3 regions of the Comamonas sp. 17RB genome follow, and region 3 is predicted to be linked to each of the others. Evidence: predicted binding sites of a transcription regulator. Region 3 holds the regulator's gene; each other region holds the start of a gene.

Region 1 (6,963 bases), on a different contig from region 3:
TGCGCATCAGCTGCTCGTACCAGGCCAGGTGCTCGGCACTCACTTCTTCGAACAGGGCGTGGGCCGATACGCCGGCGTTGTTGACCAGCACGTCCAGGCCGCCAAACTGCTGCGCGCTCTGTGCCACCAGGGCGCGGCAGGCCGCCTCGTCGGACACATCGGTGGGCACGGCCAGCAACTGGGCGCCATGGGCCTGGCACTGGTCCGCCACGGACTGCAGTTTGTCGAGGTTGCGCGCGGCCAGGGTCAGCTGCAGCGACTGCTGGTGGTGCCGTGCCAGCTGGAGTGCCATTTCGGCGCCGATGCCGTCAGAGGCACCGGTGATGAGGATGCGGGGCATGAGACCTCCCGGCCATGCCGCCGGGGCGGGCTGCCCCCAGGCTCAGAAGCAGGCCCAGACCTGGTTGGCGAGTGTGACCATGAAGTCCGGCTGCAGATACAGGGCAAACACTGCTGCCAGCACCGCGGCAATGGCCGCCCAGACCAGCGCCCGCCGCCAGCCGTGCAGCCGGGGCGGGACAGAGTGCGGTGCGGTGCCGGGGGTGTGCATGGCTGCGATGGTAGCGCTGAACGGTGGTGGGAGACCGGTCAGGCGGCGGCCGACTTGCGGACCAGGGCCTGCTCGCGCACCGGCAGGTTGACGACGGCGGCAAAGATGCCCAGCGCAATCGCCAGATACCAGACCATGTCGTAATTGCCATTACGGTCATACAGGTAGCCGCCCAGCCACACACCCAGGAAGCTGCCCACCTGGTGGCTGCAGAACACAAAACCGCCCAGCATGGACAGATGCTGCACACCGAAGATCTGGGCGATGGTGGCATTGGTCAGTGGTACGGTTGACAGCCACAGAAAGCCCATGGCGGCCGAGAAGAGGTAGACGGACCAGGGCGACAGCGGGGCCAGAAGGAAGGCAATGATGACCACCGAGCGCAGCCCGTAGATGCCCGACAGCAGGTAGCGCTTGGGCATTTTCTGGCCCAGATTCCCGGCGATGTAGGTGCCGAAGATGTTGAACAGGCCCACCAACGCCAGGGAATAGCTGGCCACCTGGGGCGCAATGCCAAAGTCTTTCAGGTAGCTGGGCATGTGCACGCCGATGAACATCACCTGGAAGCCGCAGACAAAGTAGCCCGACAGCAGCAGCACAAAGCTGGGGTTGGTCCAGGCTTCGGCCAGGGCCTGGCCAATGGTCTGGTCGCGCTGGGGTGCAGCGCCTGCCGTGCCGCCAAAGCCGGGCTCGCGCAGGCCAAAGGCCAGGGCGGCAATCACCAGGGCGATCACGGCCAGGATCAGCAGCGCGTTGGACCAGCCGAACTGTGCAATCAGCCCGCCTTCCACCGGCACCATGAAGAACTGGCCGAACGAACCGGCTGCGGCCGTTACGCCCATGGCCCAGCTGCGGCGGTCGGGTGGAATCTGCCGCCCCAGCACGCCATAGATCACCGCATAGGTGGTGCCGGCCTGGGCCGCACCGATCAGCACCCCGGCCGTGAGTGCAAACAGCAAGGTGGAGGGCGACAGCGCCATGCCCACCAGTCCCAGCGCATACAGAATGGCGCCGCCGATCAGCACCTTGAAGGCGCCCAGCTTGTCGGCCATCATGCCCACGAAGATGCCCAGCACGCCCCAGGACAGGTTCTGGATGGCAATCGCCAGGGCAAAGGATTCGCGGGTCCAGCCCATTTCCTGGGTGATGGGCTGCAGCCACAGGCCGAAGCCGTGGCGTATGCCCATGGACAAGGTGACCACTGCGCCCCCGCACAGCAGCACCTGCAGCATGGGCAGGCGGTTGGAGGTGTTGTTTTGGTTTTGCATAGCTGTGGAATGTATCCAGTTCACCCCCTGACTGTGGGGCAGCCCCACCTTGCGAATGGACTCCGGCGCGACAGCCTGCTGTGTTAGCGTTGCGCCCGGAAATGCCCCGGCGCTCGTGCATGTGCAAGCAATGGCGTCAGGGGTAACTGTTTATTTATCCAGCTGTGCGCTGGCGCGCGCACTACAATCCGCCCCCATGGCAGCCAAACCCTCTACTTCCATTCCCGAATATTCGGAAGGTTCGATCCGCGTCCTCAAGGGCCTGGAGCCGGTCAAGCAACGCCCCGGCATGTACACCCGCACCGACAACCCCCTGCACATCCTGCAGGAGGTGATCGACAACGCGGCCGACGAAGCCCTGGCGGGCTACGGCAAGCGCATCAAGGTCTCGCTGCATACCGACGGCTCGGTCAGCGTGGAAGACGATGGCCGCGGCATTCCCTTCGGCCTGCACCCCGAAGAAGGCGCCCCCGTGGTGGAGCTGGTCTTCACCCGCCTGCATGCCGGTGGCAAGTTCGACAAGGGCCAGGGCGGCGCCTACAGCTTCTCCGGCGGTCTGCATGGCGTGGGCGTGTCGGTGACGAATGCGCTGTCCACGCGCATGGAAGTCACCGTGCACCGCGACGGCAAGGTGGCCCATCTGGTGTTTGCCGGTGGCGATGTGATCGAGCCCCTGACCGTGCGCCCGCTGCAAAGCGGCGAGCGCAAGCAGGGCACCACGGTGCGCGCCTGGCCGGACGCCAAGTACTTTGAATCGTCCAACCTGCCCATGGGCGAGATGGTGCACCTGCTGCGCAGCAAGGCGGTGCTGATGCCCGGCGTGAGCGTGTCCCTGGTCAACGACAAGAACCGCGACACACAAAGCTGGCAGTACAAGGGCGGCCTGCGCGACTACCTGGCGCAAAGCCTGGCGGGCGACCCCGTCATTCCCCTGTTCGAGGGCGAGGGCTTTGCCGACCGGCACAACGACAACTTTGCCGAAGGCGAAGGTGCGGCCTGGTGTGTGGCCTTCACCGAAGAAGGCGCACCGCTGCGCGAGAGCTATGTCAACCTGATTCCCACCACCGCCGGCGGTACGCACGACAGCGGCCTGCGCGACGGCCTGTTCCAGGCGGTCAAGGCGTTCATCGACATGCATTCGCTGCTGCCCAAGGGCGTCAAGCTGATGCCGGACGATGTGTTCGCCCGCGCCAGCTATGTGCTCTCGGCCAAGGTGCTGGACCCCCAGTTCCAGGGCCAGATCAAGGAGCGGCTGAACTCCCGTGATGCCGTGCGCCTGGTCTCGGGCTTTGTGCGTCCGGCGCTGGAGCTGTGGCTGAACGAGCATGTGGAGCACGGCAAGAAGCTGGCCGAGCTGGCCATCAAGGCCGCGCAGACGCGCCAGCGCGCCGGCCAGAAGGTGGAAAAGCGCAAGGGCTCCGGCGTGGCCGTGCTGCCCGGCAAGCTCACCGACTGCGAAAGCCGCGACCTGGCCCACAACGAGGTGTTCCTGGTCGAAGGTGATTCGGCCGGCGGTTCCGCCAAGATGGGACGGGACAAGGAGACCCAGGCCGTGCTGCCGTTGCGTGGCAAGGTGCTCAACACCTGGGAAGTGGACCGCGACCGTCTGTTTGCCAACACCGAAATTCACGACATCTCGGTGGCCATCGGTGTCGATCCGCACGGTCCGGATGACGCGGTGGATCTGTCCGGCCTGCGCTACGGCAAGATCTGCATCCTGTCCGATGCGGACGTGGACGGTTCCCACATCCAGGTGCTGCTGCTGACACTGTTCTTCAAGCATTTCCCCAAGCTGATGGAGGCCGGCCATGTGTGCATTGCCCGTCCGCCGCTGTTCCGCGTGGACGTGCCGGCGCGCGGCAAGAAGCCGGCCGCCAAGGTCTATGCGCTGGATGAAAGCGAGCTGAACGCCATTTTGGAAAAAGCGGCCAAGGAAGGTGTGGCGCGCGAGAAATGCCAGATCAGCCGCTTCAAGGGCCTGGGCGAGATGAACGCCGAGCAGCTGTGGGAAACCACGCTCAACCCCGACACGCGCCGCCTGCTGCCGGTGCAGGTCGACACCATGCCGCTGCAGGAGACCGAGCACCTGATGACCCGTTTGATGGGCAAGGGCGAGGCTGCCTCGCGCCGTGAGCTGATGGAGCTGCACGGCGACGCAGTGGATCTGGACATCTGAGGCCTGCCATGCCGCTGTCTTTCATTGCATGGCTGCAGACTTTACGGGCATGGCCGCAGCGCGCGGCACGCCCGGCGGGACTGCGCCTGTGCGGTGAAAGAGGGCGGTACGCCCGGTACCGACGGCTGCTGCTGACCCTTTGGCTGGCGGCTGCCGCGGCCCTGGCGCTGCCCGGTACTGCACGGGCCGATATCTGGGCCTATGTGGATGGTCAGGGCGTGACCCACTTTGCGGCCGAGCCGCTGGATGAGCGCTACCGCCTGTTCTTCCAGGGCGATGATTTCGATTCCCAGCGCGACGGCACGCCCCGGCACAGGGGCACTGGCTCGGGCCTGAAGGTGGATGCGGCGTCCGTGGCATCGGCCGGCAAGCTGGCAGCGTATTTCTCGTCCTCGGCCCAGTACCAGCGGGTGCGCCGCCATGTGGAGCACACCGCGCAGAATACCGGGCTGGACTACGAGCTGCTCAAGGCCCTGATCGCCACCGAATCCGGCTTCGATGTGGATGTGGTCTCGCCCAAGGGCGCTGTGGGGCTGATGCAACTGCTGCCGGCCACGGCCGAGCGCTTTGGTGTGCGCGCCGATGCGCGCCGCTCGGTGGCCGCCAAGCTGACCGACCCCGCCACCAATCTGCAGGCCGGTGCCCGCTACCTGAAGTATTTGATCGCCATGTTCCCGGGTCGGCTGGACCTGGCGCTGGCCGCCTACAACGCAGGGGAAAACGCCGTCAAACGCTTCGGCCAGGCGATTCCCCCGTACAAAGAAACCCAAAACTATGTCCGCACCGTGCTGGCGCTGTATGAACAGCTGCAGCCCGGCGCCTCGGCCCCGGTGGCCGCACGCGGAGGCCGCCAGGCGGCCGTCCCCGGCGCTGGCCGGGTGCGCATGGAGCTGCGCGGCGACCAGCCGGCTGCGGACCTGAGTACTACCCCGAACTTTCTTCCATGAGTGACCATTTGACGCTAGACCTTGCACGCCCCGCCGAGGGCGGTGACTCGCTGGACCTGGGCGCCTACGCCCAGCGCGCCTACCTGGAATATGCCCTGTCCGTGGTGAAGGGCCGGGCCCTGCCCGATGTGGCCGACGGCCTCAAACCCGTGCAGCGCCGCATTCTGTACGCCATGGACCGCATGGGCCTGTCCTATGGCGGCAGCACCGGCAACACCGCGGCCAAGCCGGTCAAGAGCGCCCGCGTGGTGGGCGATGTGCTGGGCCGTTTCCACCCCCATGGCGACCAGTCGGCTTACGACGCGCTGGTGCGCATGGCGCAGGATTTCAACCAGCGCTACCCGCTGGTGGACGGCCAGGGCAACTTCGGCAGCCGCGACGGCGATGGCGCCGCAGCCATGCGGTACACCGAAGCCCGCTTGTCCAAGATCACGCGCCTGCTGCTCGACGAGATCGACCAGGGCACTGTGGACTTCGTGCCCAACTACGACGGCAGCACCGAAGAGCCACAGCAGCTGCCCGCACGCCTGCCGTTCTCGCTGCTCAACGGCGCCAGCGGCATTGCCGTGGGTCTGGCCACCGAAATTCCCAGCCACAACCTGCTGGAAGTGGCCGAGGCCTGCGTGGCGCTGATCAGAAAACCCGCGCTGGCCGATGAGGAGCTGTTTGCACTGATTCCCGGTCCGGACTACCCCGGCGGCGGCCAGATCATCAGCAGCAGCCATGACATTGCCGAGGCCTACCGCAGCGGCCGCGGCAGCCTGAAGGTGCGCGCGCGCTGGACGATCGAGGAGCTGGCGCGCGGCCAGTGGCAGCTGGTGGTCAACGAGCTGCCTCCGGGGGTGAGCACGCAGAAGGTGCTGGAAGAGATCGAGGACATCACCAACCCCAAGGTCAAGACCGGCAAGAAGGCGCTGACCCAGGAGCAGAACCAGCTCAAGGCCAGCATGCTGGCGGTGCTGGATGGCGTGCGCGACGAGTCCAGCAAGGATGCGCCGGTGCGCATCGTCTTCGAGCCCAAGACCGGCAAGGTGCCGCAGTCCGAGCTGGTGGTTGCTTTGCTGGCCCACACCAGCCTGGAAACGTCCAGCTCCATCAACATGACCTGCATCGGGCTGGATGGCAAACCGGTACAGAAGCCGCTGCGCCAGATGCTGGAGGAGTGGATCGATTTCCGCCAGGCCACCATCACCCGCCGCAGCGAATACCGCCTGGCCAAGGTGCTGGACCGCATCCACATCCTGGAAGGCCGTCAGGCCGTGCTGCTGAATATCGATGAGGTGATTGCCCTCATCCGGGCCAGCGACGAGCCCAAGCCGGCGCTGATGGAGCGCTTCAACCTGTCCGAACGCCAGGCCGAAGACATTCTGGAAATCCGCCTGCGCCAGTTGGCGCGGCTGGAAGCCATCAAGATCGAGCAGGAACTGGCCGCATTGCGCGACGAGCAGAAGGGGCTGGAAGAAATCCTGCAGGACTCCAAGGCGCTGCGCAGCCTGATGGTCAAGGAAATCAAGGCCGACGCCAAAGAGTTTGGCGATGCACGCCGCACCCTGATCCAGGCGGAAAAGAAGGTGGTGGCCGAGGTCAAGGTGGTGGATGAACCGGTGACCGTGGTCATTTCCGAAAAAGGCTGGGTCCGCACGCGCCAGGGCCATGGCCACGAGGCCGCGGTGTTCACCTTCAAGTCCGGCGACCAGCTGTGGGGCACGTTCGAATGCCGCACCGTGGACCAGCTGATCGTGTTTGGCGACAACGGCCGCGTCTACAGCGTGGCCGTCTCCAGCCTGCCCGGCGGGCGCGGCGATGGCCAGCCGGTCACCACCATGATCGACCTGGAGTCCGGCAGCCAGATCACCGCCTACTTTGCGGGCAGTGCCGACAGCCAGCTGCTGCTGGCCAGCTCCGGCGGCTACGGTTTTGTGGCCAAGCTGGAATCCATGGTGGCACGCAACAAGGCGGGCAAGTCCTTTGTGACGGTGCAGGACGGCGAGACGCTGTGCCTGCCCAGCAACCTGGCCGCCA
Region 2 (6,963 bases), on a different contig from region 3:
CTTGCCGTTGGCCACGGCCATGATGCTGGCGTCGTGCGAGCCCGAGAAGATCACGCGGGAGAAGTACTTGTCGGTATCGACCCCCTCGCCTTTCAGACCGGCCTTGGGGAACAGGTGACCGGATGCGGAGCTGGGGTCCACAAAGGCAAAGGTCTTGCCCTGCAACTGGGGCACGGTGGTCAGGCCCTTGTCCTTGCGGGTGATGATGATGCTGTGGTACGAGCTTTGGCCGGTCTTCTTGGTCACCGGGATGGCAAAGGCTTCGGCGTTGGCCATCTGGCTGGCCAGCACATAGGAGAACGGGCCGAAATAGGCCACATCGATCTTGCCCGAGCGCATGGCTTCGATCACGCCGTTGTAGTCGTTGGCCACAAAGGGCTTGACCTTCATGCCAGTCTTGGCGGCCAGTTGGTCCATGACCTGCTGGCTGGCACGCATCATGGCCAGCGCGTCTTCGGAAGGGATCAGGCCCACACGCAGTTCGGTGGGCTGGGCCATGGCGCTGCCGCTCAGGCCTGCGGCGGCCAGGGCCAGGGTTGCGGTGGCGCCTTGCAGCCAGGCTTTACGGGTCATCAACATGGGAGAGTCCTTTGCATTTCGGCATTCGCACTTGCGGGATGCCGTGCGATGGATGGAATGCTAGGGACGACATATGACTGTCATGTGAAGGTTTCAGAATCGGTTTGCACAGTTTCCATAGGTCACACCTTGAGATGATTCTTCACCCCTGTTTCTGCCGGAGCGCGGCCCCATGAGCAACGCCCGCTACCGCACGTTTGTGGCCGTGGCCCACCACGGCAGCCTGAGCGCCGCCGCCCGCGCACTGGGCGTGAGCCAGCCCACGGTCTCCACCCAGATTGCCGCGCTGGAGCGGCAAAGCCAGGTGGAGCTGTTCCACCGCCAGGGCTACCGCATGGCACTGACCACGGCCGGCAGCAAGCTGCTGTCGCTGGCGCAGCGGCTGCTGGCGCTGGAGTCGGAGGCCGCGTTCTTTCTGCGCGATTCGGGCAAGCTGCACCAGGGCGAGCTGAAGCTGGGGGCAGTGGGTCCTTTCCATGTGATCGAGATGGTGGCGGCCTACCGGGCGCGCTACCCCGGCATGCAGCTGTCGATCCGCATGGGCAATTCACAGCAGGTGCTGCACGACCTTGCGCACTACAGCACCGATGTGGCGGTGCTGGCCGGCCTGTACGAACGCCCCGAGCTGCTGGCGCGCGAATATGCGCGCCACGCCATCATTCTGTTTGCCCATGTGGACCACCCGCTGGCGCGGCACGACGAGGTGGACATCACGGCCCTGCACGGCCAGCCGCTGCTGCTGCGCGAGCCCGGCTCCACCACCCGCGCGGCCATGGAACAGGCCTTGCGCGCCGCCGGGGTGCAGCCCCGGCTGGGCCTGGAAATCGGCAGCCGCGAAGCCATCCGCGAGGCCGTGGCGCGCGGCCTGGGCATTGGCGCGGTGTCGGAGGCGGAGTTCATTCCCGACACGCGCTTCAAGCCCATCCGCATTGCGTGCGCCCCGGCCTGCACCACCACCTATCTGTACTGCATGCAGGAGCGCAGCGACAGCGTGCTGGTGCGGTCGTTCTGGGATGCGGTGTGAGCCGTGGAGCGGCTGCGGAAACTACAGCACTTCAATCGGTGAACGAGGTGATCTGGGAGCCCAGCTGAGGCATGTGCGGCGCCTGCCAGCGGTAATCGGCATGCAGCACATTGCGCTGCGCCTGCTGGCCATGCCACTGTACCCCCAGAAGGTCCGCCAATGTCCAGGCCGCCCAATCCGCGCGGAAAGGCCGCTGGGCAAAGTCCGCAGGAATGGGCGCCGCCGTGTGCGACTGCCACACGATGGCCGGTATGCGGTAGCCCGCCGCCGTGCCGGGGCTGTGGCCCACATGGTTGCCCACATGGCCGACTTCCTGCCCGTGGTCGGACAGGTACATCCAGCCCGTATAGGCCTGCGGCTTCGCCGCTTCACGCGACAGGCGCAGCAGCTCGGACACCACCGAGTCGTGGTACAGCAGCGCGGCGTCGTAGTTCTGGCGCAGTTCGCGGACCCAGACCGGGCGGCCTTGCTGGGTCATGGCTGCATCGACCGCGTCGTGGGCGTCATCAAAGGGGTTGTGTCCTTTGGGAAAGCGCAGGCTGTAGTGCGGGTGCGCGCCCTGCATATGGACCACGATGAACTTGCGCTGCGCCGGCGCCTGCAGGGCAGTGTGGAATTCGTCCAGCATCTCGCCATCCAGCGACATGCTGGAGCGCCCGGGTTCGCGGTTGATCATCTGCAGCACATCGGCATGGCGGGCGTGCTGCTGTTCGATGGCGACATCGTCGTGGTTGCTGATCCACCAGACCTTGTAGCCTGCCACCCGTGCCATGGCCAGCAGGTGCTGGGCATCGTCGGCTTCAGGCATGCCGAAGGCGAACAGATTGCCGACCGCTGGCAGGGTGGTGGCGTCCGCCGACCAGGCGTTGCGCAGCACCTGCATCTGCGCGCCCAGTTGCCGCTGGTGCTGCTGCAGGCCGGGCGTGGTCTTGCGCCCGTAGCCGTAGAGCGAGAAGTTGTCGCGGTTGATGCTGTCCGTCAGCACCAGCACCACCGTGGAAGGGCCTTCGCGCAGCACCACGGGCGCCGCGGCCTGGGCGCGTTCCAGCGCCTCATTGCGCACCGCGTCCTGGTTGGCCCAGCCCTTGCGCAGTTTCTCCGCGCTTTCCACCCAGTGGGGCCAGAACAGCACCGGGTGCAGGCGGCGCCACGGCTTGTTCGCATAGGCCGCGGCCGACAGCAGCAGCAGGATGCCGATCAGCACCAGCACCGCGTATTCCATCAGCGAGCGTTTTCGGCCCGGGCCGGGCGCAGGCACCCGCTCCAGCCGGCCCGACACCTGCCCGACCCACGCAGCCACGGCCGCCAGTACCAGACCGAACAGCGCCAAGCCGCGCCAGGACAGGGCGGCGTATTCCAGGCTTTCGCGCAGATTGGTGTTGGCCATGGCACTGAGCACCAGCGTGGAGTCTGGTGCGGCCTGGTAGCTGCTGAGCAGGTAGGTGCGTGCCGCCCCATCCAGCACGAACATGAGGATGCCCAAGGTGACCAGCCAACGCCGGACCATGATGGCCACGGGGGTGCGCAGGGGCATGCGCAGCCACAGCAGCAGGGGCAGCAGCAAGGTCAGCAATTGCGCGACGCGCCGCCCCTCATAGCCCAGCACGATGAAGCACAGGCCGGGCGCCCCCAGTGCGGCCACGACCAGCCAGCTCGCACGCCATCCAGCGCGGGGGGCGGGACCAGGTGCGGCATGGGATGGGCCGTGGGGTGCGGGGCGGGATACAGCGTCAGGGGATAGATCGGCCATCTCAGCGGGGGACTGCTTGCAGCTACTTTGAGCTGCTTGGAAGTACTTGGAAGGTCCTGCCGTGCACCGCTGCAGAACCGCTATCGGTACCGTTATCGGCACCGCGACAGCGTGCGCGGGCAGGAGGCAGGCGTTGCGTGGGGAGCGTTGAGGGTGTGGCGCCCACCGTCTGGCAGGGATGCCTGTGCTGGGGCCGGCGTCCCCACGGGATTCACGCGCTTTGCTATGTTTGTTTGTCTGTTTTGTTCGCTGTGCGAATACACCGGCTGGCATCCTAGCGGCGAGCGCCGCCGTGCAGAGGTTTCACCTGCTTTTTGTACGGTCATCCGCACTCAAAACAGGCTTTGCTGGCCCCCCAGCAGGCTGGGGTGGTACTGGCTGCAGTCCAGCTGCACACGTTCGCGGTTCAGGCCCAGCTTGCGGCAGGCCAGGGCAAAGCGCTGGGCCAGCATGTCGGCCCAGGCACCGGTGCCTTTCATGCGCTGGCCGAACTGGCTCTGGTAGACCTTGCCTTCGGCACGGCCTTCCTCGCTGATGCCATGCAGATCGCGCACCCGTTCCAGCACGCGCTGGGCGCGGTCCGGGTAGTGCAGGCGCAGCCATTCCTCGAACAGCGGCGCCAGCTCCCACGGCAGGCGCAGCACGGCGTAGAAGGCCTGGCGGGCACCGGCGGCCTGTGCGGCGGCCAGCACCTGTTCCAGGTCGTCGTTCAGAAACGGGATCTGCGGCGCCAGGCTCACCCCCACGGGCACGCCGGCTTCCGCCAGGGCGCGCACCGTGCGCAGGCGCCGGTGCGGTGCGGCGGCGCGGGGTTCCAGCCTGCGTGCCAGATCGGGCTGCAGCGTGGTCAGGGTGACATAGACCGCCACCAGGTTCTGCCGGGCCAGCGGCACCAGCAGGTCCAGGTCGCGTTCGATGCCGCTGCCCTTGGTGACGATGGAAAACGGGTGGCGTGCGGCGGCCAGCACTTCGATAGTGCGGCGGGTCAGGCCCACATCGCGCTCGATGGGCTGGTAGCAGTCGGTGACCGAGCCCAGCATGACCGGCGCGGCCACATGGCGGGGACGGGACAACTCGGCCCGCAACACCTCGGGCAGGTTGGCTTTGGCGACGAGCCGGGTTTCAAAGTCCAGCCCTGGCGAGTAGCCCAGATAGCTGTGCGTGGGCCGGGCGTAGCAGTAGATACAACCGTGCTCGCAGCCCCGGTAGGGATTCAGGCCCAGGTGAAACGGCAGGTCGGGGGAGTCGTGCCGGCTGAGGGCGGATTTGCACTGTTCCCATTCCAGCTGCGTGCGCAAGGCGGCTACCGCTTCGCCGTCGTCCCCTTCTGCGCCGGCCGCATTGGCCACAGTCACCGCCGGATCGGCCCAGCCATCGTCGAACGCTTCCCGGGCATCGCGTGCAAAGCGGTGGGCGATCCAGCTGGCCGCACCCCGGCCCTTGTGCAGCTGCACGGGCTGGGCGGGCAGGTCGGAATGCGGGTCGGGATGGGAAGGCATGGATGAACTGTATATAAATACAGTACTGCACGCAATGCGGGCGCCAGACCCTTGCTGCGGACAAGGGTTTGCTGCGCCGCAGCCCCGCCAGGCCTGGGGCGGTTGTGGCGGCCCGCAGCGCTTCGTTGTAATACCGGCACGGACTGCCAGCTCCTTTTTTGGAAGCTGCAAGCCGCAGGCAATTCGCACTGGCGGCGTGCGAGATGGCTTGGCAACCGCGCGACAAAGCGCCACAATACGGACAGCGCACCAAATTGGTGCTTTTCATTGCCTTGGCCCGGACAACCCCGTTGCCCGGGCTTTTGTCCGTGTGGGCTTTTGTTTTTTGAGCCTGGCGGACCGACTTTCACCCCATCCCGCAAGGAGCACCGCCATGGAGCGCAAGCCCACCATCACTCTGTCGACCTTGGACCTGGAGCGCATCGAAGCCCTGCTGGAGAAGATGCCGGGCGAGTTTCCGGGCCGCGCCGTGCTGGAAGCCGAACTCGACCGTGCCGATGTGCTGGAGCCGGCCCAGATGCCCGCCACCGTGGTGACCATGAATTCCACCGTGCGCTTCACCCTGCTGGAAAGCGGCAAAACCAACACCCTGACCCTGGTCTACCCCAAGGACATGGATGGCAGCGCGGACAAGGTGTCGGTGTTCGCCCCGGTGGGCATTGCCCTGCTGGGCCTGAGCGTGGGCGACGAGTTCCAGATGCCCAGCCCCACGGGCCAGAAGGTGACGGTGCGGGTGGACGGCATCGACTTCCAGCCCGAGAACGCGGGCGAGCTGCACCGCTGAGCCCGCCCGCGCCGGGCCGGTGGCCCCAATGCGGTCGACCGTTCGGCGCGGCCGCCCCCGGCCCAGCCTGCATTGCGGACAATTTCAGGAAGTGCTGAAATTCTTAAATTCACAGGCACAATTCCTTTATGAGTCAGCTTCAACCCCTTCCTTCCCTGAACCGCCAGTTCGTCTCCCACTTTGGCGAGATGGGCAGCCGCTGGGGCATCAACCGCACGGTGGGTCAGATCTACGCGCTGCTGTTTCTGTCGCCGCGCGCGCTGAATGCGGAAGAGATTGCGGAGACGCTGGAGTTTTCGCGCTCCAACGTCAGCATGGGCCTGAAGGAGCTGCAGTCGTGGCGCCTGGTGAACCTGCGCCACCAACCCGGTGACCGCCGCGAATACTTTGAAGCACCGCAGGATGTGTGGGACATCTTCCGCCGCCTGGCCGAGGAGCGCCGCCGCCGCGAGATCGAGCCCACGCAGTCCATGCTGCGTTCGGCCCTGCTGGAAGAGGCCCAGTCCGACGACGAACGCCATGCGCAAAAGCGCATGCAGGAGATGTACGAGCTGATCGAAAAGCTGATGACCTGGTTCGACGATGTGCAGCGCCTGCAGCCCGAAACCGCCATGCAGCTGATGGGCATGGGTGCCGCCGTGACGCGGGTGCTGGAAATCAAGGACAAGCTCACCGGCCGTGCCAAGCCCAAGGACCCCAAGGGCGGCAAGGACCCGCAGGATTGAGTGTCTGCAGGGGCACGGCGCTTGCCGGGTGCTTGCGCTGTCAGCCCACGCACCGACCAAAAAAATGGCCTGCAACTGCAGGCCATTTTTGCGTGAGCAGCCCTTGAAGCGCGGAGGGCAGCACCCGTGCGTTCCGCGGGGCGCGGACCCGTTGCTCAGCGCCGGGTGATCTGCGCCCGAAGTGCCCGCAACTGGGCCTTGATGCGCTGGGTGTGTTCCACGCCCATGCGCAGCAGGATCTTCTGCCCTGCCGACAGGGACTGCAGATCCGCATCGGCAAATTCGTAGCGCAGCCAGGGCTGCTGGGGCGCCAGCTGGCCTTGCACCTGTACCAGTTTCAGCGCCAGCGGCCCGGGAGGTTCGGGGGTCTGCAACAGGTGGTCGATCACCGCGACCAGACGGTCGTTGAAGCGCTGGCCGGGATAGCCCAGCTCTTCATAGGCCTGCTGCAACACCGGGTAGACACGGCGGTAGAGGACGCCGGCCTGCTCCACATCCAGGCCCACAACAAAGCGCACCACGGCTTCGTAGCGCGCGGCGTTGGCGGGCGCGATCTCCATGCGGCCGTCGTCGGTCTGCGTGACGGCCATGCGCCCGCCCAC
Region 3 (6,963 bases):
CGATATGTGCTGTATCGGCATCCGCGGCGGGGACTTGAGCGGTTTTCGGTAAAAAAGCGCTATTCAGGGCGCAAGTCGTTCACGTACCCAAACCTGGCTGTCGTCTGGCCCGCTTTCGGTGCGGTAGCGCAACCGGTCGTGCAAGCGGCTTTTGCGGCCCTGCCAGAATTCCCAGCGGTCGGGTACCAGACGGAAGCCGCCCCAGTGCGGAGGGCGCGGGGGCTTGAGCAGGAACTGGGCGCCATATTTGGCGGCGTTGGTCACCAGCACGCTGCGGCTGGAAATGACCTGGCTTTGGGGGCTGGCCCAGGCGCCAATGCGGGAGTCCAGCGGGCGGCTGTGGAAGTAGGTGTCGCTTTCCTCGTCGCTCACGCGCTCCACCCGGCCTTCGATGCGCACCACGCGCTCCAGCTCCACCCAGTGGAACTGCAATGCCGCAAACGGGTTGCCCGCCAGTTCGTTGCCTTTGCGGCTGTCGTAATTGGTGTACCAGACGATGCCGCGTGCGTCATAGCCCTTGATGAGCACGATGCGTGTGCTGGGACGCAGATCATTGCCAACCGTGGCCACGGTCATGGCATTGGGTTCGGCCACCTGCGCGCTCACGGCTTCCTGCAGCCACTGGTCGAACTGCGCCAGGGGATCCGCCTTGGACGCGTCTTCATTGAGTTCTGCGCGCTCGTAGCTCTTGCGCAGGTCGGCGATGTGGGCAGAAATCTGGCTCATGCCGCCATTGTGCCCCCTGCGTGCAGCAGTGCGGTATTTGTGCAGGCCCTCTACTGCCTGCTTTGGCAGACGAGAACAGGGCAGTGCGGCCAGGGGAGGATGGCGTGCATGCGAGCCTGAAGCCGGTTGCCGTGGTGTATGTGCCGCAGGATGGGGCGTCAGCCGGATAGCCAGACGCCCCTGGATTGCGCATTCGCGCGCAGACCTGGCAAGTCCGGACGCTGCAATCCGCAATGTGCAGGATCTGGTGTCGCACACGGGCCGCGTACGGTGGCGCCGGGCGGTATGGCGTCAGCCTGCCAGGGATACCGTTTCGGCGCGGCTCATATGTTCCAGGGCGGCGCAGACATCGGCCATGCGGCCGCTGAGCACCATACGGGCGCGGTCGCCCACGTCGCGGCGCAGGACGCGTACCTTGTCGTCCATGGCCACGCTGAAATAGCGGCAGTCATTGGCACTGGCGGCGGATGCTACGGTTGAGGCTGCAGACGCAGCCGCATGGTGGGCACGCAGGTCTGGGCGGCGCTGGATCGGCATGGACAAGGGGGCAGTGAGGGTGAAGCCGACCGGGGTGCTGGAGGTGGTGAACAGGCGCATGGGGGAGCTCGCTTTCTGTCGTGCAGTTTTCCGGGCAAACCTACTCCCTCAGGTTGCACACACCTGATTGGAGAGACAAATTCTGGGCAAAACGGTCTCTGCACGTCCACGCAGGCCGCGGTACAGAACCGTGGTGGTGGCGGAAGCGGCTGGACAGCGCTTCTGCGGTCAAGGGCCTGGGGGGCACGCTGAACGCGCCCAGGGAGGCCCGGTAGAAAGGCCGTGCGCTACATGTGCGCCGAGTTGCGGATGAGGCCCACGGCCAGCCCTTCGATGGCGAAGGGCTCCTCGGGATTGACCTGGATGATGGGATAGTCGGGGTTTTCGGGCAGCAGCTCGATCTGGGAGCCGGTGCGGCGCAGGCGCTTGACGGTGACGTCATCCCCCAGGCGGGCCACGACGATCTGGCCGTTGCGGGCCTCATGGGTGGACTGCACGGCCAGCAGGTCGCCGTCCAGGATGCCGGCATCGCGCATGGACATGCCGCGCACCTTCAGCAGGTAGTCGGGCTTGTGGGCGAACATGCTGGCTTCCACCGAATAGGTCTGGTCAATGTGTTCTTGGGCCAGAATGGGCGAGCCTGCAGCGACACGGCCCACCAGCGGCAGCAGCAGCGGCTGCATGGCGGTCAGGGGCAGCGCAAAGACGTTGCCGCGGGCTGCGTTGATGCTGCGCACGGTGTCCACGCACAGGCGGATGCCGCGCGAGGTGCCGCTGACCAGCTCGATCACGCCCTTGCGGGCCAGGGCCTTGAGGTGTTCCTCCGAGGCATTGGCCGACTTGAAGCCCAAGGTGCTGGCGATCTCGGCCCGGGTTGGGGGCGCGCCAGTGCGGCTGATAGCAGACTGGATCAGATCCAGAATCTGCTGCTGCCGGGGGGTGAGCTTGGGGTGGTCCATGGGCATTCCTTGATCGGTGGGGATGAATACTGTGTGTTCATCCAGTACCTGTATTTTTGACCAGTTTGCAAAGGACTGCAAGTGGAAAGTGGCAAAACCATCGTCATTCTGGGGACCGGCGGCACGATTGCCGGGGTCGCGGACTCTGCGGGGGCCCATGTGGGCTACCGCCCGGCGCAGCTGGGTGTGGAGCAGTTGCTGCAGGCGGTGCCCGATCTGGAACGCGTTGCAAAAGCGCCACTACAGGCCGAACAAGTGGCTCAGTTGGACAGCAAGGACATGGACCACAGCACCTGGCATGCGCTGGCAGTGCGCTGCAGCCAGTTGCTGGAGCGTGCCGATGTGGGGGGCATTGTCATCACCCACGGCACTGATACGCTGGAAGAAACCGCCTGGTTCTTGCAGTGCGTGCTGCAGCCAGCCAAACCCATGGTGCTGACCTGTGCCATGCGTCCGGCCAGCGCCATTTCGGCCGATGGGCCGGGCAATCTGCGGGATGCGGTGATTTGCGCGGCCGATACCCATGCGGCCGGGCGTGGCGTGCTGGCTGTGATGGCCGGGATGGTGTTCAGCGCCCGCCAGGTGCGCAAGGTGCACCCCTACCGTGTGGATGCCTTTGACGGCGGTGACAGCGGCCCGCAGGGCTGGGTGGAAGAGGGACGGGTGCGCTGGGCAGGCGCCGTGGACGGGGCGGCTCTGTCCGCGCCGAAGATTCCGCCGGTAGGTGCGCTGCGCCCGCCTGCCGAATGGCCCCAGGTGGAAATCCTGGTGAGCCATGCAGGCTGCAGCGGTCCGGTGATGCAGGCGGTGGTCCAGACGCTGTGCAGCGCTGGCGTGCGCGGGCTGGTGGTGGCCGGCACGGGCAACGGCACCACCCACCAGGCGCTGGATGCCGCACTCGAGGTGGCTCAAAGCCGGGGCCTGGCGGTGCGCCGCAGCACGCGTTGCGAGCGCGGGCGCATTGTGCAGGCCGAAGATGCCGATGACAGCCGCGTTAGCGCCTTGCCTGCCGTGAAGGCGCGCACCAGCCTGATGCTGGAATTGATGGGCTGGCCGCGCACGGACCGCTAGCCCGAAATCCGGGCCGGTGCGGCAGGCCACGCCGCCGTAGGGTAGGGGACGGGCTTGTTGCGCGGCGTGGATACGTGCAGGCCTGCTAGCCCAACCAGCAGGAGGGCAGGCGATAGCGTGTTGCGGTCGAGGTCCGCTGGAAAACCTCGCCAACCCGGGGTCTGCACAGCGCTGGCTGTACGGGGTTGTCGCGTGGCGCGCACGAAATCCTCACAAAAACTTACAACCGGTAGAGAAGAGGAATGTGCACCCAGCGCGGTAAGCAATAATCGCGCACGGAGGTGTTAGTGGTGACCAATTCTCTCGCGAGCGGCCTGGATTTTGAGGACATGTTTGACCTCGCCCCCATATCCCTGTGGATGGAGGATTACAGCGGGCTCAAGCAGTTGTTCGCGCAATGGCGCGCCGCAGGCGTCACCGATTTGCAGCAGTTTTTCCGCGAAGACCCCCGGCGCGTGCAGCAATGCAGCCAGTGCTTCCAGGTGCTGCGCGTCAACCAGTACACGCTGGAGCTTTTCAAGGCCCCTGACCAGGCCACGCTGCAGAACCGCCTGGATGAGGTGTTTCGCGGCGATATGCACGACAGCATCGTCGCCGAGCTGCTGGCCCTGTGGGACGGGCAGCTGAGCTTTGCCAACCGCTCGGTGAACTACGCACTGGATGGCCGGCGCATGGATATTCAGGTGCGTTTTCGCGTGCTGCCCGGCTATGAAGACAGCTGGAGCCGTGTACTGGTGTCGCTGGAGGACATCACCGCCGAGGTGATGAGCACGCAGCGTCTGCAGGCCAGCGAACAGTACGCGCGGGATTTGTTTGCCCACTCCCCGGTCTCGCTGTGGGTGGAAGACTTCAGCGCGGTCAAGCAACTGCTGGACGAGGTGCGCGAGCGCGGCATCCGCGACTTCCGCACGTTCTTGAAGGTGCACCCTGAGTTCGTCACCCGCTGCATGCAGGAAATCCGCGTGATCGACGTCAACCAGCAGACACTGGAGATGTTCGGCGCCAGCAGCAAGGCCAATCTGCTACACAACCTGTCCCAGGTGTTCCGGGGCGAGATGTACGATTCCTTTGCCGAGCAGCTGCAGGATCTGTGGGACGGCAAACTGGTGCAGCAGCGCGAGGTGGTGAACTATTCGCTGACCGGCGATGTGCTGCACATCCACATGGAGTTCGCCATCATGAACAGCCATGTCCGGAACTGGGATCTGGTGCTGTTGTCGCTGGTGGACATCACGGCCCGCAAAAAGGCCGAGTCCTACCTGGAATACCTGGGTAAGCACGATGTGCTGACCCAGTTGCGCAACCGCGCCTTCTATACGGAAGAGCTCAACCGGCTGTCGCGCAAGGGGCCATGGCCGCTGTCGGTGATTGCCATCGACATGAACGGTCTCAAGGGCGTGAACGACGACCACGGCCATGCGGCGGGCGATGCCATGCTGCGCCGCATTGGCGAGGTGCTGACCAAGGCGGTGGATGCGCCGGCATGCGCGGCGCGCATCGGCGGTGATGAATTCATGGTGCTGTTGCCCGGTACCGATGAACGCGGTGCCCAGGCCATGCAGGAGCGCATTCTGTCGCTGCTGGAGCTGAACAACCAGTTCTATCCCGGGCAGACCATCCATCTGGCCATGGGCCATGCCTGCGGACGGGAAGGTGCCAGCATGGAAGCGGTGGTACACCGGGCCGACCAGGCCATGTATGCCGAGAAGATGCGCTTTTACGCGGGGCGTGCACAGGACCGGCGGGTCGACAGCATGCTGTGAGGCGCCTTGGCGCAAGGCAGGTGCGTCCGGAGTTGAGGCATTCAGCCTTTGCGCGCCCCATAAAAAAAGGCTGGTGTTGTCACCAGCCTTTTTTTATGGGGCAGCAGTGCAGGCCAGAGCCTGTCACTGCCGCAAGGGCTCTGATCCGATCAGGAAGCCAGGGCGGCCAGGGCGCGGGCGGTAATCTCTTCCACGGTGCCCGTGCCGCTGATGGCGCGGTACTTGGGGGCTGCAGCGGCGTCGGCCTTGGCCCAGTTGCTGTAGTAGTCCACCAGAGGGCGGGTCTGGTTGCTGTACACATCCAGGCGCTTCTTGACGGTTTCTTCCTTGTCATCCTCGCGCTGCACCAGGGGTTCGCCAGTCACGTCGTCCTTGCCTTCGACCTTGGGCGGGTTGAACTTGACGTGGTAGGTGCGGCCCGAAGCGGGATGGCTGCGACGGCCGCTCATGCGCTCGATGATGGCGTCGAACGGTACGTCGATTTCCAGCACGTAGTCCAGCTTCACGCCGGCGGCCTTCATGGCGTCGGCCTGGGGGATGGTGCGGGGGAAGCCGTCAAACAGGAAACCGTTGGCACAGTCGGCCTGGGCGATGCGTTCCTTGACCAGATTGATGATCAGGTCGTCGCTGACCAGTTGGCCTGCGTCCATCACGGCCTTAGCCTCCAGGCCCAGGGGGGTGCCGGCCTTGACAGCGGCGCGCAGCATGTCGCCGGTGGAGATCTGTGGAATGCCGTATTTCTGGCAGATGAAAGTGGCTTGCGTGCCTTTGCCGGCGCCAGGTGCGCCCAACAAGATCAGTTTCATGGAATTCCTCGGGATGTATGAAAGCGTGGCAGCGGTCCGACACAAGAAACCCAGCGTCAAGCTGGGTGGATGGCGGACCGGCATATGTTTTTTCGCGGGCAAGGATAGCACGCGTGCACCTGACAGGCGCTTACACGGCGCTGGGGCCTGCACCGCTTGACGGCACGCCATGTGCCTGCCAGCACCGAGGCGGTGCACGGTGTGCCGCCAGCACGCTGGTGCCGGGCTGTGTACGGGTCTTGTGCAAGAGTGACTTGCGATCTTGTAGAAGACTTTTGTCGGGAAAAGCAAAAATGAGAGCTTGGCATGCTTATGTTTACAGGACTTGAAGAGGCTTTTGCATGCAAATCATGGAAACGTGAGCATAAACCGCTCTCATTTTGCGCTTTGTGACAGTTCAGCGACCGGTCAGCAGCGCGCGCACGCGCTCCAGGTCTTCGGGCGTATCCACGCCAGCGCCGGGCGCATGCTGTGTCACATGCACGGCGATCTGGTGGCCGTGCCACAGCGCGCGAAGCTGTTCCAGCGCTTCCACCTGCTCGGTCGGTGCGGGTGTGAGCTGCGGAAACTGGCGCAAAAACCCTGCCCGGTATGCGTAAATTCCAATGTGGCGCAGTGGGCCATAACCTGCGCTGACACCGGTCTGCACGGCCTGCCACCAGGCGGTGCCATTCTGGTCACGGTGGTGGGGAATGGGAGCGCGACTGAAGTAGTGCGCCAGACCCACGGCATTGCACACCACTTTCACCACATTGGGGTTCTGGTAGTCCACCAGAGTCTCGATGGGGTGGGCTGCGGTGGACATGCTGGCCTGCGGGCGGTCCTGCAACAGACGGGCCACGGCGCCGACCAATGCCGGATCGATCAGGGGCTCATCGCCTTGCACGTTGACCACGATGTCGTCGCCATCCAGGCCCAGCGCGGTGCAGGCCTCGGCCAGACGGTCGCTGCCGCTGGGGTGGTCTTCGCGCGTGAGCACCGCCTGCACACCGTGTTCGGCGCAGGCCTGCAGGATGGCGGGACTGTCACCCGCCACCACGACGCGGGTGGCACCGCTTTGCGCAACCTGGCGCGCCACGCGCACCACCATGGGCAGGCCGG

Evidence for each region. The regulator LexA, encoded in region 3, represses DNA repair genes until DNA is damaged. The targets are predictions, from matches to a motif close to ACTGTATNNNNATACAGT.
Region 1: a site for LexA is predicted at 1,964-1,981, ahead of QM470_RS12435 (DNA topoisomerase IV subunit B). Genes of this name have one in related genera too.
Region 2: a site for LexA is predicted at 4,859-4,876, ahead of QM470_RS03510 (PA0069 family radical SAM protein). Genes of this name have one in related genera too.

What each region holds. Positions count from the first base shown of each region.
Region 1 covers NZ_JASHHY010000006.1:168,330-175,292, forward strand. The annotation lists gene QM470_RS12420 (SDR family oxidoreductase) at 1-340, opposite strand, end outside; gene QM470_RS12425 (hypothetical protein) at 383-550, opposite strand; gene QM470_RS12430 (MFS transporter) at 589-1,782, opposite strand; gene QM470_RS12435 (DNA topoisomerase IV subunit B) at 2,015-3,994, shown strand; gene QM470_RS12440 (lytic transglycosylase domain-containing protein) at 4,003-4,941, shown strand; gene parC (DNA topoisomerase IV subunit A) at 4,938-6,963, shown strand, end outside.
Region 2 covers NZ_JASHHY010000002.1:35,200-42,162, forward strand. The annotation lists gene phnD (phosphonate ABC transporter substrate-binding protein) at 1-579, opposite strand, end outside; gene QM470_RS03500 (LysR substrate-binding domain-containing protein) at 752-1,603, shown strand; gene QM470_RS03505 (phosphoethanolamine transferase) at 1,635-3,245, opposite strand; gene QM470_RS03510 (PA0069 family radical SAM protein) at 3,686-4,852, opposite strand; gene rnk (nucleoside diphosphate kinase regulator) at 5,226-5,636, shown strand; gene QM470_RS03520 (GbsR/MarR family transcriptional regulator) at 5,765-6,361, shown strand; gene QM470_RS03525 (DUF3014 domain-containing protein) at 6,517-6,963, opposite strand, start outside.
Region 3 covers NZ_JASHHY010000001.1:89,562-96,524, reverse strand. The annotation lists gene pdxH (pyridoxamine 5'-phosphate oxidase) at 64-726, opposite strand; gene QM470_RS00425 (hypothetical protein) at 1,018-1,323, opposite strand; gene lexA (transcriptional repressor LexA) at 1,551-2,222, opposite strand; gene QM470_RS00415 (asparaginase) at 2,304-3,293, shown strand; gene QM470_RS00410 (diguanylate cyclase domain-containing protein) at 3,623-5,056, shown strand; gene adk (adenylate kinase) at 5,206-5,862, opposite strand; gene kdsB (3-deoxy-manno-octulosonate cytidylyltransferase) at 6,260-6,963, opposite strand, start outside.